DNA from 3 places in the Aliterella sp. E5.1 genome. Region 2 is predicted to be linked to each of the others. Evidence: predicted binding sites of a transcription regulator. Region 2 holds the regulator's gene; each other region holds the start of a gene.
The links. Region 2 encodes HrcA, which represses chaperone genes, less so after heat shock. Its sites were predicted from a motif close to TTAGCACTCNNNANTNNNGAGTGCTAA; they were not measured.
Positions count from the first base shown of each region.

Region 1: a site for HrcA is predicted at 4,689-4,715, ahead of groL (chaperonin GroEL). Genes of this name have one in related genera too.
Region 3: a site for HrcA is predicted at 3,014-3,040, ahead of groES (co-chaperone GroES). Genes of this name have one in related genera too.

Region 1 is NZ_JBYCCV010000016.1:35,903-42,091, forward strand. Features, by position in the region: gene AC2VE5_RS08415 (ParA family protein) at 1-324, opposite strand, end outside; gene AC2VE5_RS08420 (DUF6737 family protein) at 422-631, shown strand; gene AC2VE5_RS08425 (thioredoxin family protein) at 637-1,221, opposite strand; gene AC2VE5_RS08430 (NIL domain-containing protein) at 1,278-1,682, shown strand; gene AC2VE5_RS08435 (DUF3616 domain-containing protein) at 1,679-2,728, opposite strand; gene AC2VE5_RS08440 (hypothetical protein) at 2,831-3,517, shown strand; gene AC2VE5_RS08445 (CHAD domain-containing protein) at 3,626-4,588, shown strand; gene groL (chaperonin GroEL) at 4,748-6,189, shown strand, end outside.
Region 2 is NZ_JBYCCV010000006.1:10,037-16,225, reverse strand. Features, by position in the region: gene AC2VE5_RS03840 (hypothetical protein) at 82-252, shown strand; gene AC2VE5_RS03835 (hypothetical protein) at 298-444, shown strand; gene cysE (serine O-acetyltransferase) at 494-1,243, opposite strand; gene AC2VE5_RS03825 (hypothetical protein) at 1,300-1,809, opposite strand; gene AC2VE5_RS03820 (hypothetical protein) at 1,985-2,146, shown strand; gene AC2VE5_RS03815 (DUF3352 domain-containing protein) at 2,148-3,818, opposite strand; gene AC2VE5_RS03810 (rhodanese-like domain-containing protein) at 3,940-4,299, shown strand; gene hrcA (heat-inducible transcriptional repressor HrcA) at 4,450-5,517, shown strand; gene AC2VE5_RS03800 (DUF2834 domain-containing protein) at 5,623-6,189, shown strand, end outside.
Region 3 is NZ_JBYCCV010000031.1:6,078-12,266, forward strand. Features, by position in the region: gene AC2VE5_RS12455 (response regulator) at 1-367, shown strand, start outside; gene AC2VE5_RS12460 (Na-translocating system protein MpsC family protein) at 376-753, opposite strand; gene groL (chaperonin GroEL) at 951-2,588, opposite strand; gene groES (co-chaperone GroES) at 2,680-2,991, opposite strand; gene AC2VE5_RS12475 ((2Fe-2S) ferredoxin domain-containing protein) at 3,203-3,676, shown strand; gene AC2VE5_RS12480 (response regulator transcription factor) at 3,953-4,597, shown strand; gene AC2VE5_RS12485 (magnesium chelatase subunit H) at 4,671-6,189, opposite strand, start outside.

The DNA of each region.
Region 1 (6,189 bases), on a different contig from region 2:
TAAAACTAAGTAATCCGCCGCCGGAATTACGGCGGCTAAAGTTGCAGAACTCAAGGCTGGTGGCGTATCTACTATGATTAGATCGTAGCCTACAACCTTCCTCAAGTTTTCTAATAATCGCGGGTCGGTTTCTTGAGCAAGATCGAAGCCTATACCCTTTTTACTTTGTTGTACCCACCAAGTAAAACTGCCTTGACTATCAGCATCAACGGCTAACAGTTTGTATTTTTCAGCCAAAATACTTGCTAATGACATAGTTGTTGTAGTCTTGCCCACACCGCCTTTGCCATTACTTACAACAATTATCCTTGGGGGCGATGACATCTAAAAAATTCCTGTTAATCAATTTTTGAGTTATTAAACTATTTGTCTGCCTAAACTTCTAGAATACGACAACTAGCAGCGTTTAATTTCTTTGACTATGACTCAAAAATCTACAAGCATTTGGAATTATAAACCTTGGTGGTGTCAGCCTTGGTCTATCGTCCTTACAGGTATCTCGCTAATTGGTGGTAGTTGGCTGCTACTAAGCAATCTGTGGATAACAATTTTTGTGGCAATTCCCGTATTAGCTTGGATGATTTATTTTGTGCTGATTTTCCCCAAACTCTTTACAGATAATAGGGAATAGTTGCTTTAATTAACTACTTGAGCGCCATGCAAGCGCGGATCGTCGGAATTTTTTGCTGTAGGTTCGACGGGTGCAGCAAAAGCAGAAACCGCTCCTTTGTTACTTTGCGCGTAAGGTAGAGGCGCGTCCGCAATCAAAGCATCCAAATTGCTACTCATAATTGTATAGGGTTGCTTACCTACGGTTTGAGCGATCGCTTTTCCGTCTTTACCACTAAATACAAAATGAGGAATACCATCTACCCGATACTGCAAAATTTCCGGCAACCACTTAGTATTGTCTACGTTCAGCATCACAAAGTTTACTGATTTGTCGTACTCTTTCTCTAACTGAGCAATATCGGGAGCCATTGCTTGACAGCTACCGCACCAGTTAGCATAAAATTCCATTAAGGTAGGTTTGCCATTACTCATCGCAACTTCTAACGGTGTAGATTTTTCCGCTAAAGTGGTGAGAGAAACCGCGTTGCTATCGGTTCGCAAGCCCAAAAATAAAGCGATGCTCAGAGCAACAGCAACTAAAACAATTAATAAATTTCTAACTTTCGTCCCGACTGTTGTTTCGGGAGTAGGTTCTATATTTGTAGCCATAAAATCTTTTATTACAACTTATTAAGTATCCTATTTATTTTACCTTAGTAACTGCTGTGAAAAAACGAGTAACTCTAACCTTCCCCAAACGCACTATTCAAATGCCAGTCACTTATCGACTAGCAAAAGATTACAATGTCGCTGCCAATATTATCCGCGCTCAAGTAGCACCAAACCAAATTGGTAAACTGGTACTAGAATTATCAGGAGACATCGATCAACTAGATGCGGCAATTGAGTGGATGCGATCGCAAAACATTGGTGTATCTCAAGCTTTAGCCGAAATAGTCATCGATCGAGATGTTTGTGTAGATTGTGGTTTGTGTACGGGGGTTTGTCCTACCGAAGCTTTGACTATCAATAGCGAAACTTTTCAGTTGGCATTTACGCGATCGCGTTGTATAGTCTGCGAACAGTGTATACCTACTTGTCCCGTCCAAGCTATTTCTACCAATCTCTAGAGTTTAAATACATCTGCGATTACGTCCCCCACTCCTGGCAATCTTTCGGTAGCCGGGGAATCGTAAACGACTAATATTGAAGGTGTTTCCGCATTATCTGTAAATAGCGTCATTCCTTCTGCGTGGTCGTCACCATTGCCATAGGGAATTTCTAATATTTGTTGTGGTTTAGATAATACATTTTCTGGCAAATTTACTCCATTTTCTAAGCGATAAACTCTCACTGGTCCATCTAGATCCATCGTTGGTCCGGCGAGTATTAATAAGTCTTCTTCAGCTAAACACAAATCTCTAATGCCTAGCCCATTTAGATAGATAAAATGCTTTTTATATTGCCCTTGTTTTAACTTTAATAAATCTGTACCATTTGGTTCTAGTTCAAGTTCTAGCATTACCGCCCAACCGCGTAGCACCGGACCTCGCAAACCAAGAAATATGCGATCGTTATATACGGCTATTCCTTCAATATCAAAACCGTTTTCTTTACCAGGAATTGTAGCTTGGACGTATGCACCAAGATGAGGATCGTTTACTAAAGCATCCATTAACAAGTTACCGCTTTTGGTAACATCCAATTTTGCCGCAGTTAGCTGTTTTTGCGGGTCGTCAGGGTGAGAGCAAGATTTGACTAATTCACCATTAATTAAGGGAATACGCCCAATTAAATAACGATTTGGCTCAGATTGAAGTTTGGTTAATCTATTAAGATTTTTCTCATCAGTTTTATCGGATTTTGGCTTTTTACGCTTCCAACTATGAGAGCCAACAAACCATAAATAATAGTCGCTATACGCAAAACCTTCAATGTCAATTTCATCCTCGGCGGGGGCTGGTAAGCTAATAAAATCTATTACATTAAAATGCTTGTGATTTGCATAAGTTTGAGCATCAACAAAAGATAATCTTTCAATCGTTGAAGTTTCATCGGAGCCTAACCATAAATAATTATCTGGCGTTAACCGGATAGCAGAAACATCTTGCCGATGTTCCTGAAAAGTATCAGTAAACTTGAGAGTGATTTTATTTAAAATAGGTGCGTAATCCATAAATTTGCTCTTAACCTATTATTAACCAAAGTGAAAAAATGCTATTAAAACGAGTCAATGAATTAAGCTCTAAAAAGAGCAAGTTATTTAAGGAGTGCTGTGATGAATGAAGCTAGTTTATTTATTTCATCAGAGATAATGGATGCACCGGAACATCCTTTGGGCGATAGTTTAGAGTTGGCGGCGACAAAAATTAGCGATGGGGAAAAAGGCGATAGCGCAAGCGCGCCCGGTAACGGGCTTCGCATTTCCGGCATAGTTAAACGCATTATTCCTCTTGACCATACCACTTCTTGGGCATACTGGTGGTGCATTCCGGGTCGATTGCTGCTACCGGAAGATGTGGCATTATTGCAAAGCGACTTTGCCCGCGTTGAAAGTATTTTAAGTAAACTTGTCTGGTTGTGGGGCGCACGCTTTATCGGTGCAGAAACTAGCAGCGACGTTAGTAGCTGGCAGCAAGTATTAGAATTAGTGCGCGAACATAAGTTTAGTCCCGATGCGATCGATATTGATTTTTTTCCTTTAACAGTGAAAGCTGATGAAACGCAGGCTAATATTGCAGTCGAACCTGCTCATTGGCACATTGAGTTTTTTCAACTAGAGGCAACGGACGGCAGCTACAAGCTCCAAGAGCCAAAAAAGGCTTGCGGTTGTCAAATATGGACTGGTAAGCCCTTTATCAAGCAGCTAGACACCGGAGAAGCAACGATTAGCTACGATTTAGGCATTGCTCAACCGTCACATATGACAAGCCCTTCTTGGCAAGCAATGGTTAGTATTAATTAGGTTAAGCTTTCTAACTATTACTTACGATATAGTCTGAAAGTAGGTTGATACAAGGCAATACTTAGGAACAATATTAAAGACTCTAAGTAGGTAAAGAAGCTAAGTAACATGATAGTCAACGATTTAAAAACTCAATCAAAAACTTTAGGTGACTGGGCATCTATTGCGATCGCTAAGCATTTGCAAAAAATTGTCAAGCACGAAAAAGATGTCCTAAAAGACAAAAGCCCCGAAGACTTACATCAGATGCGTGTAGGAATGAGACGCTTGCGCAGTGCGATCGCAGGATTCGCCCCAGCTTTAAAATTGCCCAAGTCAGCAACAGAAAAAAAAATTGGTAAACTTGCGCGAATTTTAGGCTCATTGCGCGATCTAGATGTACTGGGCGCTGCTTTAGAAAATGATTACAAGCCAAGTTTGCCCGCCAAAGAACAAAAGTATTTGGAAACAGCTTTAGGAGATATAAGTAAACAGCGACGTTACGCTCTAGCGGAAGTCAAAGAAAGTATAGAAGGCAAGCAATATAAATTATTAAAAGAGTCATTAAATGAGTGGTTGAAGCAGCCTAAGTATCAAGAAATTGCTAAACTGCCGATTGAGGAAGTATTGCCAGACTTGCTACTACCAGAAGTCAGTAAATTGCTTCTACATCCGGGCTGGTTAGTAGGTAGCGATGCCAAGGTGATAGAAATAGAGGCAGTGGAGAAAGTATTAGAAAAACAGGGATACTTACTGCATAGTTTGCGGAAAGAAACTAAACGCATTCGCTATCAAATGGAAGTATTTAGTGAGTTCTACGGCGACAATTATGCTAGTTATTTGGAAGATATAAAAGCTATTCAAGAAATTCTCGGCAAGATTCAAGACAGCAATGTTTTGACAGAGTTTCTCAAAGAAGCATCAGCAGATAATATTGAGCGTTCCGTTCCTACCTTAATGTCTGAACTCGCCAAAGCAAACTATACCGCCTGGCAGCAGTGGCAAAATTTACAAACCCAATACTTGAGTGTTGACAGGAGAAAAGGATTTCACGTCGCCATACTCGAACCTAAGTTAAATCTTGCAGGTTAACATTTTGACTTTTGGGTAAAAACTGTCTTGCTGTCTCCCTAAAACAAGCTAAAAATCAGTGCTGTAAACTAAAGCGCAATTTATTTATAATGCTTGATAATTAGCACTCAACGCTAGAGAGTGCTAAATTGGCTAATGGAAGCGCGTGGATAACAGAATATGGCAAAAATTATTGCATTTAACGAAGAATCCCGGCGAGCGCTAGAGCGAGGCGTAAATGCCTTAGCCGATGCAGTTCGCATTACTTTGGGTCCAAAAGGGCGGAATGTGCTGCTAGAGAAGAAATTTGGCACTCCGCAAATTGTCAATGATGGCATTACCGTTGCCAAAGAAATTGAATTAGAAGATCCCTTAGAAAATACGGGTGCAAGACTAATTCAAGAAGTTGCTTCAAAAACTAAAGATGTTGCTGGCGACGGTACAACTACAGCTACAGTCCTCGCTCAAGCGATGATTAAAGAAGGCTTGAAGAATGTAGCGGCGGGTGCAAATCCTGTAAGCCTGCGTCGAGGGATCGAAAAAACCATCGACAAATTGGTAGAAACGATCGCTCAAATAGCCAAACCAGTCCAAGGAAGTGCGATCGCCCAAGTTGCTACCGTCTCGGCGGGTAATGACGAAGAAGTCGGCAAAATGATTGCCGAAGCAATGGAAAAAGTTACGACAGATGGTGTAATCACTGTTGAAGAATCTAAGTCTTTGACTACAGATTTGGAAGTAGTCGAAGGAATGCAAATAGATCGGGGTTATATTTCTCCTTACTTTATTACCGACAACGAGCGGATGGTAGTAGAGTACGAAAATGCCCGGATTTTGATTGCCGATCAAAAAATTAGCAGTATTCAAGACTTAGTTCCGGTACTGGAAAAAGTTGCGCGTTCTGGGCAACCATTGCTAATTATTGCCGAAGATGTAGACGGGGAAGCCTTGGCAACTTTGGTAGTAAATAAGGCGCGGGGCGTATTGAGTGCTTGTGCGATTAAATCACCCGGATTTGGCGATCGCCGCAAAGCTTTGTTACAAGATATTGCGGTGCTAACAGGCGGACAAATGATTTCTGAGGAAGTCGGTTTGACTTTAGATGCCGTAACTTTGGAAATGATGGGCGTTGCTCGGAAACTTACCATTGATAAAGAGTCAACTACTATTGTTGCTACGGGCGAATATACCGCCGAAGTTGAAAAGCGGATTGGTCAAATTCGCAGACAGTTAGAAGACACTGATTCTGAGTACGACAGCGAAAAACTCCAAGAGCGAATCGCCAAACTTGCAGGCGGTGTGGCGGTAATTAAAGTTGGTGCAGCAACAGAAACTGAGCTAAAAGACCGCAAATTGCGGATTGAAGATGCGTTAAATGCTACCAAAGCGGCAGTAGAAGAAGGTATTGTTCCCGGTGGTGGGGCGACACTGATCTATCTGGGCAAGCAAATCAATGAGATTAAAAATAGCTTGACTGAAGAAGAAAAAATTGGCGCAGATATTGTTGGGCGCTCTTTGGAAGCTCCTTTGCGTCAGATGGCAGATAATGCGGGTGTGGAAGGCTCGGTAATCGTGGAGAAAGTGCGCGAAACTGACTTAAACATTGGCTACAACGCTGCTAC
Region 2 (6,189 bases):
AAAGCTTTGACTAAAATTGTTGCAGGATAGATTTATCACCGCTCCGCGTATACCCAGATATTATGGGGGGAAAGGAAAATTGTGCATAAAATATCGTCAGAAAGATTGCAGCAAGCAGAACAACACGGAAAGATATCCGAACAACACGGTAAGTTGGTTGAGAAGTTAGGTAAAAAATTAAAAAATTCTAGCTTTAATGCCGAACAACAAAGCAATTTAATCGAGCAGTTTGGTAAAAATACTCAGCAATAGGCCAAAGCCTCACAAAACTATGCGAAATCTGCTCAAAAGCAAAGCATGGATTCAACAGCAGAGTACACGAGGGCGGGTGAAGAACATATAAAAGCTACTTGGGAACACGTAAAAGCTGTAAATGAGTATCTGAAGATAGTTCAACAAAGGCTACAAGATTTTAAAGCAGCTTATGGAAAGCACTTAGAGTAAGCTAACGATACATAACTTCCCTTAAAAAATTCGCCCTACTATCTAACAATTAAATACCCGATCCATCAAAAAACTCTTGAATTGCTTTATCCCTAATTTGACAGCTAGAAACAATGGCTGCGGAAACATCTTTTGCCTCTAAAATCGCCTCATGAGAAGACAATTGTTGATGATGCAGGCTATCTACTTGTTGCTCCAATGCTTCAATGCGATCTAATAAAGCCCGAATTACCTCCGCTTCTGAGTCTGGCAAACTACCGTGTTCTAGCGGATCTACCCTCACTCCCGCACGATAAATAATTCTACCAGGTACGCCTACTACGGTGCAGTTAGAAGGTACATTTCGCAGCACAACCGAACCTGCGCCAATTCTTACATTGCTGCCAACTTCTATATTGCCTAAGACTTTAGAGCCAGCGCCGACTACGACATTATCGCCTAAAGTCGGGTGACGTTTGCCGCTTTCTTTGCCTGTACCACCGAGGGTGACACCTTGATAAATTAGCGCGTAATCGCCCACAATAGCTGTTTCACCAATCACAACGCCCATACCGTGATCGATAAAGAAGCTTCTGCCGATGACAGCACCAGGGTGAATTTCAATTCCCGTCACAAACCGAGCAATAAACGAAATTAAGCGGGGAATAAAGGGAATGCCAAGGCGGTAAAGCCAGTGGGAAAAACGATGCAAGACAATCGCCTGCAAACCAGGGTAGAAAAATAAGACTTCCAACCAGTTGCGGGCAGCAGGATCGCGCTCAAATATAATGCGAAAATCACTTAGCAGTGTAGATAGCACGCTATTGTACCCACCTTGGGTAAAGACTCCATTTTTTATTTTAGCGTCAAGTGTAACTACTCTTGTACGGAAAGAGTGTATTTATACTTGGCTCCTGCCTCGATCGCACCTACCCAAACTTGATAAGACCCAGCTTGCCAGTTGACACTCTCAATACTGGCATCTTGATTACTACCATCATCATCACCACACATAATCATGCCTTTTGGACCTTTGATGACTAAAGTAGTGTCGTTTCTGCCGCTATCTACTTGTACTTTTAAGCGCTCAAAGTCTTTGTCTAGTACCAATATATGGTCAGGATTGGTATCGCCAAAGCCAATACAAGGGCTATTATTGCGATCGCGGTTAGATATAGTAGACAGAGAATAGGAGCCGCCAGTAAAGCCTGTTGCTGTTCCTTGGGCGGGTTTAAAACCAGGCGATAAAGACAGAGAACCAAAATTAGCTGGTTGTGCAGCTACAGGTAACGCACTCATAGCTGCAAGCAGCGCTAAAAAATAGCTGTTTTTAAGTCTAACTAAGGGACGAATAAACTTCATCATAGCCCTGGGAATATTTCCCATAAATTATCTATCTATGCCTACTCTAGCCAATAGAACTAGCAATTAATTTTTTATGTGCCACAGTTTAGGCTGGCATACAATCGCTTAGGGTTGAAATTAATATTTTTCTCTGTTTAATTTCAAACAAAAAGCTAACATTTACCTATTGGGTGTGTACACAACCTCTAATTTAGCCATGCCTCCATTTATCTTAATTATTTTTTTGGCAGTTACGGGAACTTTTTTCACTCAACTATTTATACTATCTCCACTTCATGTATTAGAAAGCTTTAATCTCCCTGGAGGGATATTTTTAGGTTTGTTAGCTCTAGTGCTAGTGTGGTGTTTTGGCGAGTAACTTATTTGGCATTAAATTTGAAGAATATACCGCCAGTCAGTAAGTCTTCTTTATTGTCGTAGCTGCTAATAGTTAGCGATCGCAAATTACTAAAAAATGGTTTGCCTGCTACTTCCAGCAAGCTAATAATTGGCAATTGACGTTTTACTATTGCTTGATTTGCTTGCCAATCGACATATACGTAGCCATCATTTGGCTGGGGAATAGCATTTGTACTAGCTAAAAATTGCGAATCATCTGCCAAAGAGCCATTTTTGTTGATTTTTAAAACTTGTTCCATGGCAGAGATTGAGGTTGCAAAAATTTCGTAGTTGTCTACGGTAGTATGTACCCCTTGGACTTTGGCATTGAGGGTAATAGATGGATCTGATGAATTTTTCTCTTGCTTGGCTACAGGGGTTAATTGCGTCCATGCAGAGACTTTTTGATTGGCTAAGGGTAAGGAAGTAATGCTTAATTCCTTAGTAGACGCGATCGCATTTAACTTCTCTATTCCTTCTACAGCGCGATCGCTTCTTTCTACGGCAAAAATCCAATCATTGTTTGGCAGCTTTCCTAGGGCGTATTCTCCCTCTACCCAACTAAAAACATCATCTAATAAATTTATTCCCCAATTTGCTTGAAGCTCGGCTATTGGCTTTTCAACCAACTTCGTTATCGATAATCCTGGAGAAACTTGCGCCCAAAATTGCTGCAAATTACTATCGGGTAACTTACTTAAATCTACTCCAGAAATTGCCAAGCTTACAGTAGAAGGAATGTACCGTAAAGCTTTTGCTGGTTGCGATAAGGTAGAAATCGGCGGCAATATTTCTTGATCTAATCCTGCTACTACTGTCGTTTCTGCAAGTAACCCTTGGGGGTTCAATTCAAGAGCGACAATTTGACTTTCGTAGGTTGGCGGTGATTCTACTTTTCCCCCAGCCAAACTAGGGTAATTTAGAAAAGCTAAACCTACTTTGCGCGCAGGTAATTGAGTAAGTGCTTGCTGGTATTGACTAGAAGTTGTGAGATTGAGATCGGGCGCTTGAACGTTATTTATTGCTTCTTTCAACACTTGGGCATGATTGGCAAATAGGACAAAATCATCGCCTACTACTGCCCCAGATAAACCACCTTCAGCTTTGGTTAATATATTTTCTGGTTGCAAACGAGCAGTGTTACTTAGTAACCTAATACCGTTGTATTCTTCGATAACTAAATTAGCTCCCGCGATCGCCTTTCTTGCAAACAGTAACTCGACAAAATCCCGGCTTTTAGCTGCGTCTTTAGTCTCAACAGCGATCAAATACCCCGGTTGTTGTCCATTACTAGGATCGCGATCGCGATCTACGCTAGTTACGGCTACAGTAATTTCATCTCCTACCCAAGGCTTGATATCTTGCTCGTAGTCAACGCCAGTATTGGCTAGTACGCTAGTTTTGAGTTGGTTTAGTTCTTCTTTAGTTTTGCGTCTTTCTTTGGGGCTTGCTACTACTTGCGCCAAATCTTCTAAGCGATCGGGATTTACTAACATTGACACCATAATTGGCGCAAGCTTGGGTACAAATATCGCTGCTGTAGGCGTTTTTTGGCTGCCAATTAGGGCGTTGCTTCCCACGTTACAACCGCTAAGCCCGGTTAAGACTAAAATTACAACGGTTAATATAGAAAAAAATGACTTTTGATTCATGTCCTAAAACCACTTGCAAAGATTAATATTGACAAAACATCAACATTATGATTTCCCTTAAAGAGTGAAATAAATTCTTTTGGGAATGCTAAAACTAAGTTTAATACCCAGCAAGAGCAAGATGTCAGCCCAATTTCAACCGCCGATCGCCTCCGTTAGTGTAGAAGAACTTGCCCAACGCCTCAAAAGTGGTGCAACAGAAGGATTGCAGTTGATAGACGTGCGGGAATTAGAGGAAATTGTGATCGCATCTATTCCTAGTTTTGTTGTCTTACCTTTGAGCCAATTTAACCAATGGGCAGAGCAAATAACTACTCGTTTCGATCCTCATCAGGAAACCTTGGTACTTTGTCATCATGGCATTCGTTCTGCCCAAATGTGTCAGTGGTTGGTTAGCCAAGGATTTACCAATGTCAAAAATATTACTGGTGGAATTGATGCTTACGCCAACCAGTGCGATCGGGGCATTGCCCTGTACTAAATCGTCATGATTGAAATACTGACGAATAATTGCGTCTAACCTCTACAATTTATTTGTTATCTTGTATAAATAGATTCAAATGTTTAACGAATTTTTGGGCAAAATCTTTGCAAGCTCATAACAAAATTGTGCGTCACGTCCGCTTCAGCTATGCAAGTCCAGCTTACTAATAGACAACAACACATACTTTGGGCAACAGTCCGCCACTATATCGCTACAGCCGAGCCTGTAGGTTCAAAAGCTTTAGTAGATGGGTATAAGCTGCGTGTCAGCCCCGCGACAATTCGCAACGCAATGGGGGTACTCGAAAAAGCTGGATTGCTCTATCAACCCCACACATCGGCGGGTAGAGTCCCTTCAGATTCTGGCTACCGAATTTATGTAGATGAATTAATTACTCCTTCAGAAGTTGCGACGCGCCAATTAGAGCAAGTATTGCAATTGCCCAAGGAAGATTGGAGTTTGGAAGCTTTATTGCAAGGTGCGGCACAAATACTCGCAACGGTTAGCGGCTGTATTACGTTAATTACTATGCCGCAAACAAGTACGGCTAGTCTGCGGCATCTCCAGCTAGTACAGGTAGATCCGGGACGAGTAATGGTAATTGTCGTTACCGATGGCTACGAGACCCAATCGGCGTTGATGGAGTTACCTAGCGCAGAAGATAGCCAAATTGATGTTGAAGTAGTAGAAAGAGAGTTGCAAATTCTTTCTAATTTTTTAAATAGTCAACTGCGGGGGCAAAGTCTAGCCCAGTTAGCAGTATTAGATTGGAGTGAGTTGGACTTAGAGTTTCAACGCTACGGTGATTTTCTGACAAATTTCTTAGCCGATTTGCATCGTCGCGCCAAGCCACCCGCCGCTACCCAAATTATGATTCGCGGCGTATCGGAAGTATTGCGTCAGCCAGAATTTTCCCAATTGCAGCAAGTAAAAACAATCATCCATCTGTTGGAAGAAGAACAAGAACAACTTTGGCAGTTAATATTTACTGAACCAGAGGTTGTAGGATTGGGCAGACAGCGAGTAACAGTACGAATTGGCGCAGAAAACCCCCTAGAACCAATTCGCAGTTGTACGTTGATTTCGTCTACTTATCGTCGGGGTAGCGTACCTGTAGGTAGTGTAGGGGTACTAGGTCCTACGCGGATGGATTACGAAACTGCGATCGCGGTAGTAGAAGCGGCGGCAGATTATTTATCTGATGGGTTGAGTTAATCAGTAAAATAAAACCACTTTTTGTTGCAATAAAACGATAATAGTAAACATACCAAATGATAATAATGTTTGGAGCGGGAAGTTAATCTAAAACCTAAGATACTTATGAGTAAAAAAATTGCTTTTGTAGCTTTGTGGCTGAGTTTTGTAACTTATGCTTTTTTTCTCGCGCCTCCAGAACAACCGGGAACTTTTGAATTAATTAAAAATCTTTCTACAGGTGTTTGGGATGGTATTAATCCCTTAATTATATCTTTATTTAATATTATGGGCATTTTGCCAATGATATATAGTTGCTTACTATTTATTGATGGTAGAGGACAAAAAATATCTGCCGGGCCTTTTGCTTTGGTTTCTTTTGGAGTTGGGGCTTTTGCACTTTTACCTTATTTATTTTTACGTCAACCAAATCCAGAGTTTCCGGGTAAAAAAAATTGGTTTATTAAACTACTAGATTCTCGAATTACAGGAATTTTTCTATTTGTTAGTGCTGCAATTTTAGTTGCTTATGGGTTAGTAAATGGCGATTGGGCAGATTTTGTACAGCAATGGCAAACCAATCGTTTTATTAATGTAATGAGTTTAGATTTTTGCTTACTTTGCTTGTTACCGTCGGTACTCATTGGCGATGATATGGCGCGTCGTAACATGGATAACCCTACACTATTTTGG
Region 3 (6,189 bases), on a different contig from region 2:
GATTTTAGCAGTAGATGACAATGAGGATAATTTGCTGCTGCTTGGTGAAGTATTGAATGTGTTTAATTGCTCCCTTATCACCGCAACTCGTGGGCAGATAGCCTTACTCCTAGCCCAAGAATGCAACCCAGATTTAATTTTGCTAGATGTAAAGCTGCCAGATTTAAATGGTGTAGAGGTTGTCCGCCATCTAAAACAAAACTCAACTACAGTAAATATCCCGGTGATTGCTGTAACCGCCTTAGCTAGAGAAGAAGATCGCCAAGCTTTATTAAAAGCAGGTTGCAGCGACTATATCAGCAAACCTTATATGCTCGAAGACTTAGAAGCAACCGTGCGCTGTTATTTAGCCCAAATGGCGAGTTGATTTTCTTACTAACTAGGAGCAATAAACTCTGGTGCATGAGCCAAAATTGCTACAATACTAGTCCGCCCGCTATCTAAGGACGATTTGGAGATCAAGTCTGTAAGGGAAATAGCCGTAACTTCTTCAATTGTCGATTTAAGATAAGGTTCAAAAGCTAAGCGAAGATTAGTTCTTACTTGTTGTGCCAATTCTTCCTTACCACTACTTATTAATAACTGTTCGGGTTGGGTGAGCGAATCTTCAATAACCATTGCTAAATTTTTATCGAGCAGTTTACAAGAAACTTGTTGTGGTTGATGTCCGAGGATTTTCAAATATGCGTTTTGGACGCACTCTAATACCTTTTGCTCTAACTGCTCTTGAGTGTGGCAAATATTTTTTGTCATAAAATTATTTTTTATAAGAAATAACTAATTTATTTTTTACAATCTACCCTGCTAGGGTTTAGCTACAAACAACCCATAGAGATATATATCTAAAACTTATGTATATAAGCAAAATAGGCAGAGTTTCCTTACTAAGAAACTCTGCCTATTTTTGAAGCAGCAACGAGGGCGCAAGTAATACTTACACCCATCTACGATTAATAATCGTAGTCGCCGCCACCCATACCACCACCCGCAGGAGCAGCGCCATCTTTTGGCTCAGGCTTGTCAACTACGATGCACTCAGTAGTTAAAACCATACCAGCGATGGAAGCTGCGTTTTGCAAGGCAGAACGAGTTACTTTCGCAGGATCGACAATTCCGGCAGCAAACATATCGACAAATTCGTTAGTTGCCGCATTGAAGCCCACATTAAAGTCTTTTTCTTTGACGCGTTCGGCAATTACTGCACCATTTTGTCCGGCATTTTCAGCAATCCGCTTTAAGGGGGCTGCCAAAGCACGAGATACAATCATCGCGCCAATCAATTCTTCATCTTTGAGGTTGCCTGTAGCCCAAGCTTCCAATTCAGGAGATAGGTGAGCTAAAGTTGTACCACCACCAGGAACAATACCTTCTTCTACGGCGGCTTTGGTTGCGTTAATCGCATCTTCTAGACGCAATTTGCGGTCTTTCATCTCAGTTTCTGTAGCTGCACCAACTTTAACTACAGCTACACCACCAGCCAACTTAGCTAGGCGCTCTTGCAGCTTCTCTTTGTCGTAGGACGACTCAGTTTCGTCCATTTGGCGACGGATTTGTTCGCAACGAGTTTTAACCGCTTGTTCGTTACCTTCAGCAACGATTGTAGTAGTGTCTTTGGTGATATTAATGCGACGAGCTTTACCTAGCATTTCTAGCTTGGTGCTTTCTAGCTTTAAGCCCGCATCTTCAGTAATTAGTTGACCGCCCGTTAGTACGGCAATATCTTCTAACATTGCTTTACGGCGATCGCCAAATCCGGGAGCTTTAACCGCCGCTACGTTCAATACACCCCGCAGGCGGTTGACAACCAAAGTTGCTAAAGCTTCTTTTTCAATGTCTTCGGCGATAATTACCAATGGACGACCAGAACGAGCTACTTGCTCTAGTACGGGTACTAAGTCTTGAACTAAGGCAATTTTCTTGTCTGTCAACAAGATAAAAGGCTCTTCAAAAACTGTTTCCATCCGCTCTGGATCGGTAGCAAAGTAAGGAGAGATGTAGCCTTTATCAAAGCGCATCCCTTCAGTAATTTCTAGTTCGGTATTCATAGATTTCCCTTCTTCTAGGGAAATTACGCCTTCTTTACCGACTTTATCCATCGCATCAGCAATCATCTGCCCGACTTCTTCGTCGTTACCCGCAGAGATAGAGCCGACTTGGGCGATCGATTTTGAATCTTCTACTGGACGAGCGTGTTCGGCAATTTTGCCAACTAAGAAATTAGTTGCTTTGTCTACTCCACGCTTGAGAGAAATTGCATTGGCTCCCGCCGCTACGTTTCTCAGACCTTCTTTGACCATAGCGTGAGCAAGCACGGTAGCTGTAGTTGTGCCATCACCTGCCGCATCATTGGTTTTGGAAGCTGCTTGGCGAATTAGCGCTACACCAGTATTTTCAACGTGGTCTTCTAGTTCGATTTCTTTGGCAATAGTTACGCCATCGTTAACGATTTGTGGTGCGCCAAATTTCTTTTCTAGAACTACGTTACGACCTTTAGGTCCTAACGTAACAGCTACGGCTTCTGCCAAAATGTCCATGCCCTTTTCTAAAGCACGACGAGCATTCTCGTTATAAATAATTCGCTTTGCCATATTGGTATTGTGTGGTGAGGGGGTTACTTTGCTTGAAGACGCTAGAGAATAAAAAATTTATTCCTGCTTTGTACCTTTTTTGTTGTGCTTTCTATGCAACTACGGCAAGGATGTCTTTTTCCGATAACAGTACATATTCTTCTGTACCGAGCTTGATGTCTGTGCCAGCGTACTTGGAGTAAAGAACTTTATCTCCAACTTTGACATCGAGTTCGGTACGGCTACCATCATCGTTGCGCTTGCCAGGTCCAACGTTGACAATTTCCCCTACTTGGGGCTTCTCTTTGGCGTTATCGGGCAAATATAGACCTCCGGCGGTCTTTTCTTCGGCGGCGCTGACTTTTACAAATACGCGATCGCCTAGGGGGCTAACTGTCGATACACTTAGAGTTACTGCTGCCATATATATATCTCTCCCAAAAAAATTAGCACTCTCTGCTCCTGAGTGCTAATTTACCTAAATAAGTCACCTAAAAGCAACAAAATTCTGTGTACGGGTTTCCGAACTTATGCCTTGCGATAGTTGGAATGGTTGTAGGAAAAGGCTTAAGCCGCGCGATCGCTCTTTATAATTTGTCAAAATAGTTTTAACGCAAAAATTACCTTTTGTAACAATGACTCAAGAAAACGCCGCGCCAGTAGAAATATTTGCAGAAGTTGAAACCTGCCAAGCTCAAAGTCTTGAATCTTTAACTAACTGCGTTCAAACCTTGGGACTAGAGAAAATCCAACGCCATATTTTTATCTGTGCTGACCCAACTTTTCCTCAATGTTGTTCTAAAGAAGCTAGTTTAGAATCTTGGGAGTATCTGAAAAAACGTCTAAAACAGTTAAAACTTGATAAGCCAACTGATACACGCCCCAGTTGTATATTTCGCACTAAAGCTAATTGCTTGCGCGTCTGTAGCTTCGGACCAGTTCTAGTAGTTTATCCTGACGGCGTTTGGTATCGGCAAGCAACTCCTGAAGTAATTGAGCGAATTATTCAAGAACATTTAATTAATAACTGTGTAGTTGAAGAATATGCTTTTTTAATTCATCCTTTGCCACAACCTGTAAATTTTGATACCTCCCTAAGTAAACAATAGTAACGTCTATTTTTAGACTCAAGTAATATCAAGGCTAGTAATAGCAATTATCCAGTAGGTTGCTAAAATTTTAATGAAAAAACCACTACACAACAACGCATCAGATATACTATATAGTTCCGTAGCATTACTGGAATCGCAATTTTTCAGTAGAAAATAAAGAAGGAAAATAAGCTTGGGAAAACAATTGTGACAGTAGGTGCTATCAACAGGGACACGATGCAAAATACCCACCATAAAATTTCATCAAATTAAAAGTAACCACAGTAGCAAAGTATGAAAGAGACTAGCGTTAAAGAACACAAAAGACTGCTACTAATTGACGACGATCCAAACTTAATATTGCTGGTCAAAGATTATTTAGAATTTCGCGGTTATGAGGTTATCACGGCTGAAAATGGCAGGGAAGCATTAGAAGTTTTGGAAAATGACGTTCCAGACATGATTGTTTGCGACGTGATGATGCCGGAGATGGATGGCTATGATTTTGTTAGTAATATTCGCGAAAATGAACGTACCAGCTGGATTCCAGTGCTATTTCTTTCTGCCAAAGGTCAAGCTCAAGACCGAGTTAAAGGGTTAAATGTGGGCGCAGATGTTTACATGGTTAAGCCTTTTGAGCCAGAGGAATTGGTAGCTCAAGTAGAAGCATCGCTCAAACAAGCTTTTCGGCGGCAACAGTCGAATAATGGGGGCGATAATGAATCAAAAATTCAAGTACCCTTCGATGTGCATCTCACGCAAACAGAGATGAAAGTTGTGCAGTTTGTAGCTAGAGGTTTGGCGAATAAAAATATTGCTGATGAACTTAATGTAAGTCAGCGCACTGTAGAAAGTCATGTTTCTAATATGTTAGGCAAAACAGGGCTGCATAATCGTACGGAACTAGCTCGGTGGGCAATCGAGAACCAGATGACTTGAAGTAATTGTTACAAATAAAAAGGAATAAAAAATCGCGTGGAGGTAAGCTAGTAGCCTCCACGCGATTTCTTACTTATTCGATGCCTTCGATGCGGTCTTCTACTTCTTGATATAATTCGCGCAACATCTGCAAGTTGCTTTCGCTAGTTTCCCAGTAACCGCGCCCATTGACTTCCAACAAAGTTGAAACTACTTTGCGGAAAGAATGAGGATTGAGGTTCATCAAGCGCTGACGCATGGCAACATCTTGAATAAACGTCGAATTGGTATCTTCGTAAATCCAGTTATCCACCGCTCCTGCCGTTGCACTCCAACCCATCGTATTTACTAAGCGCTTAGAAAGCTCTCTTACACCCTCGTAACCGTGATTTAGCATTCCCTCGTACCACTTGGGGTTGAGTAGCTTAGTACGGGCATCTAAACGCACGGTTTCAGATAAGCTGCGGACTTGGGCATTGGCGGTAGTAGTATCGGCGATAAATGACGAGGGGGTTTTACCGTCAGCACGTAAACTTGCTACAAGTTTTGTAGGATCGGAGTCGAAATAGTGACTAACATCCGTCAAGCTAATTTCTGAGGAGTCGAGATTTTGGAAAGTAACATCAACAGTTTTTAAGGCGGTTTCAAAAATCTGTTGAGACTTATCCATCATGCCCGGATCGTCAGCGCTAAAGGCGTAAGATTTGCGACTGAGGTACATATCTTGTAACTCGGCTTCGCTATCCCAAGTGCTATTTTCGACTGCCAGGTTGACGTTAGAAGAATAAGAACCTGAAGCATTAGAAAATACGCGAGTTGCAGCTTGACGCAAATTGATACCCATTTCTTCCGCTTGAATTAGCGCGTGTTTGCGGACGTAATTCATAGATAGCGGTTCGTCGGCTTCGGCTGCCATTTTTACAGCTTGATCGAGCAAGTTCATTTGGTTGATAAACAAGTCGCGGAATACGCCAGAACAGTTGATGACGACATCAATGCGGGGTCGTCCTAATTCCGTTAAGGAAATTAGTTCTAGCTTATTGACTCTACCTAACGCATCGGGTACGGGGCGCACTCCTACCATCCACATGACTTGGGCGAGAGATTCGCCGTAAGTTTTGATATTGTCAGTTCCCCAGAGGACGAGTGCGATCGTTTCTGGATATTGACCGCCGTTTTCGGCTTTTTGCCGCTCTAACAATCGATCTACAACGATTTTGGCAGAGAGGATCGCCGCCGTTGTGGGGATAGATTGCGGATCGAGGGCGTGGATATTTTTACCTGTGGGTAACACATCCGGGTTACGGATCGGATCGCCGCCAGGACCAGGAAGCACGTATTCGCCTTCTAGAGCTTTGAGTAATGCACCGAGTTCGTTATCGGCGCATACTTGTTGCAGGCAAAATTCTAGGTACTCAAACAATGGCTTCAAGTCTTGGGAATCGACTTTTGGGTAGCCTGCTTGATGCAGTGCTTCTGTCCAAGGCTCTTTTTTACCCATGTTAAAGAAGTTGAGTTTGGCAACTTTGGCAACTCGACCATCGGCATCAGTTTGAGCTTTTACTAGGGCAGAAACGGCGCTTCTCGTAGCTAGAGTAATGCTTTGCAATAAC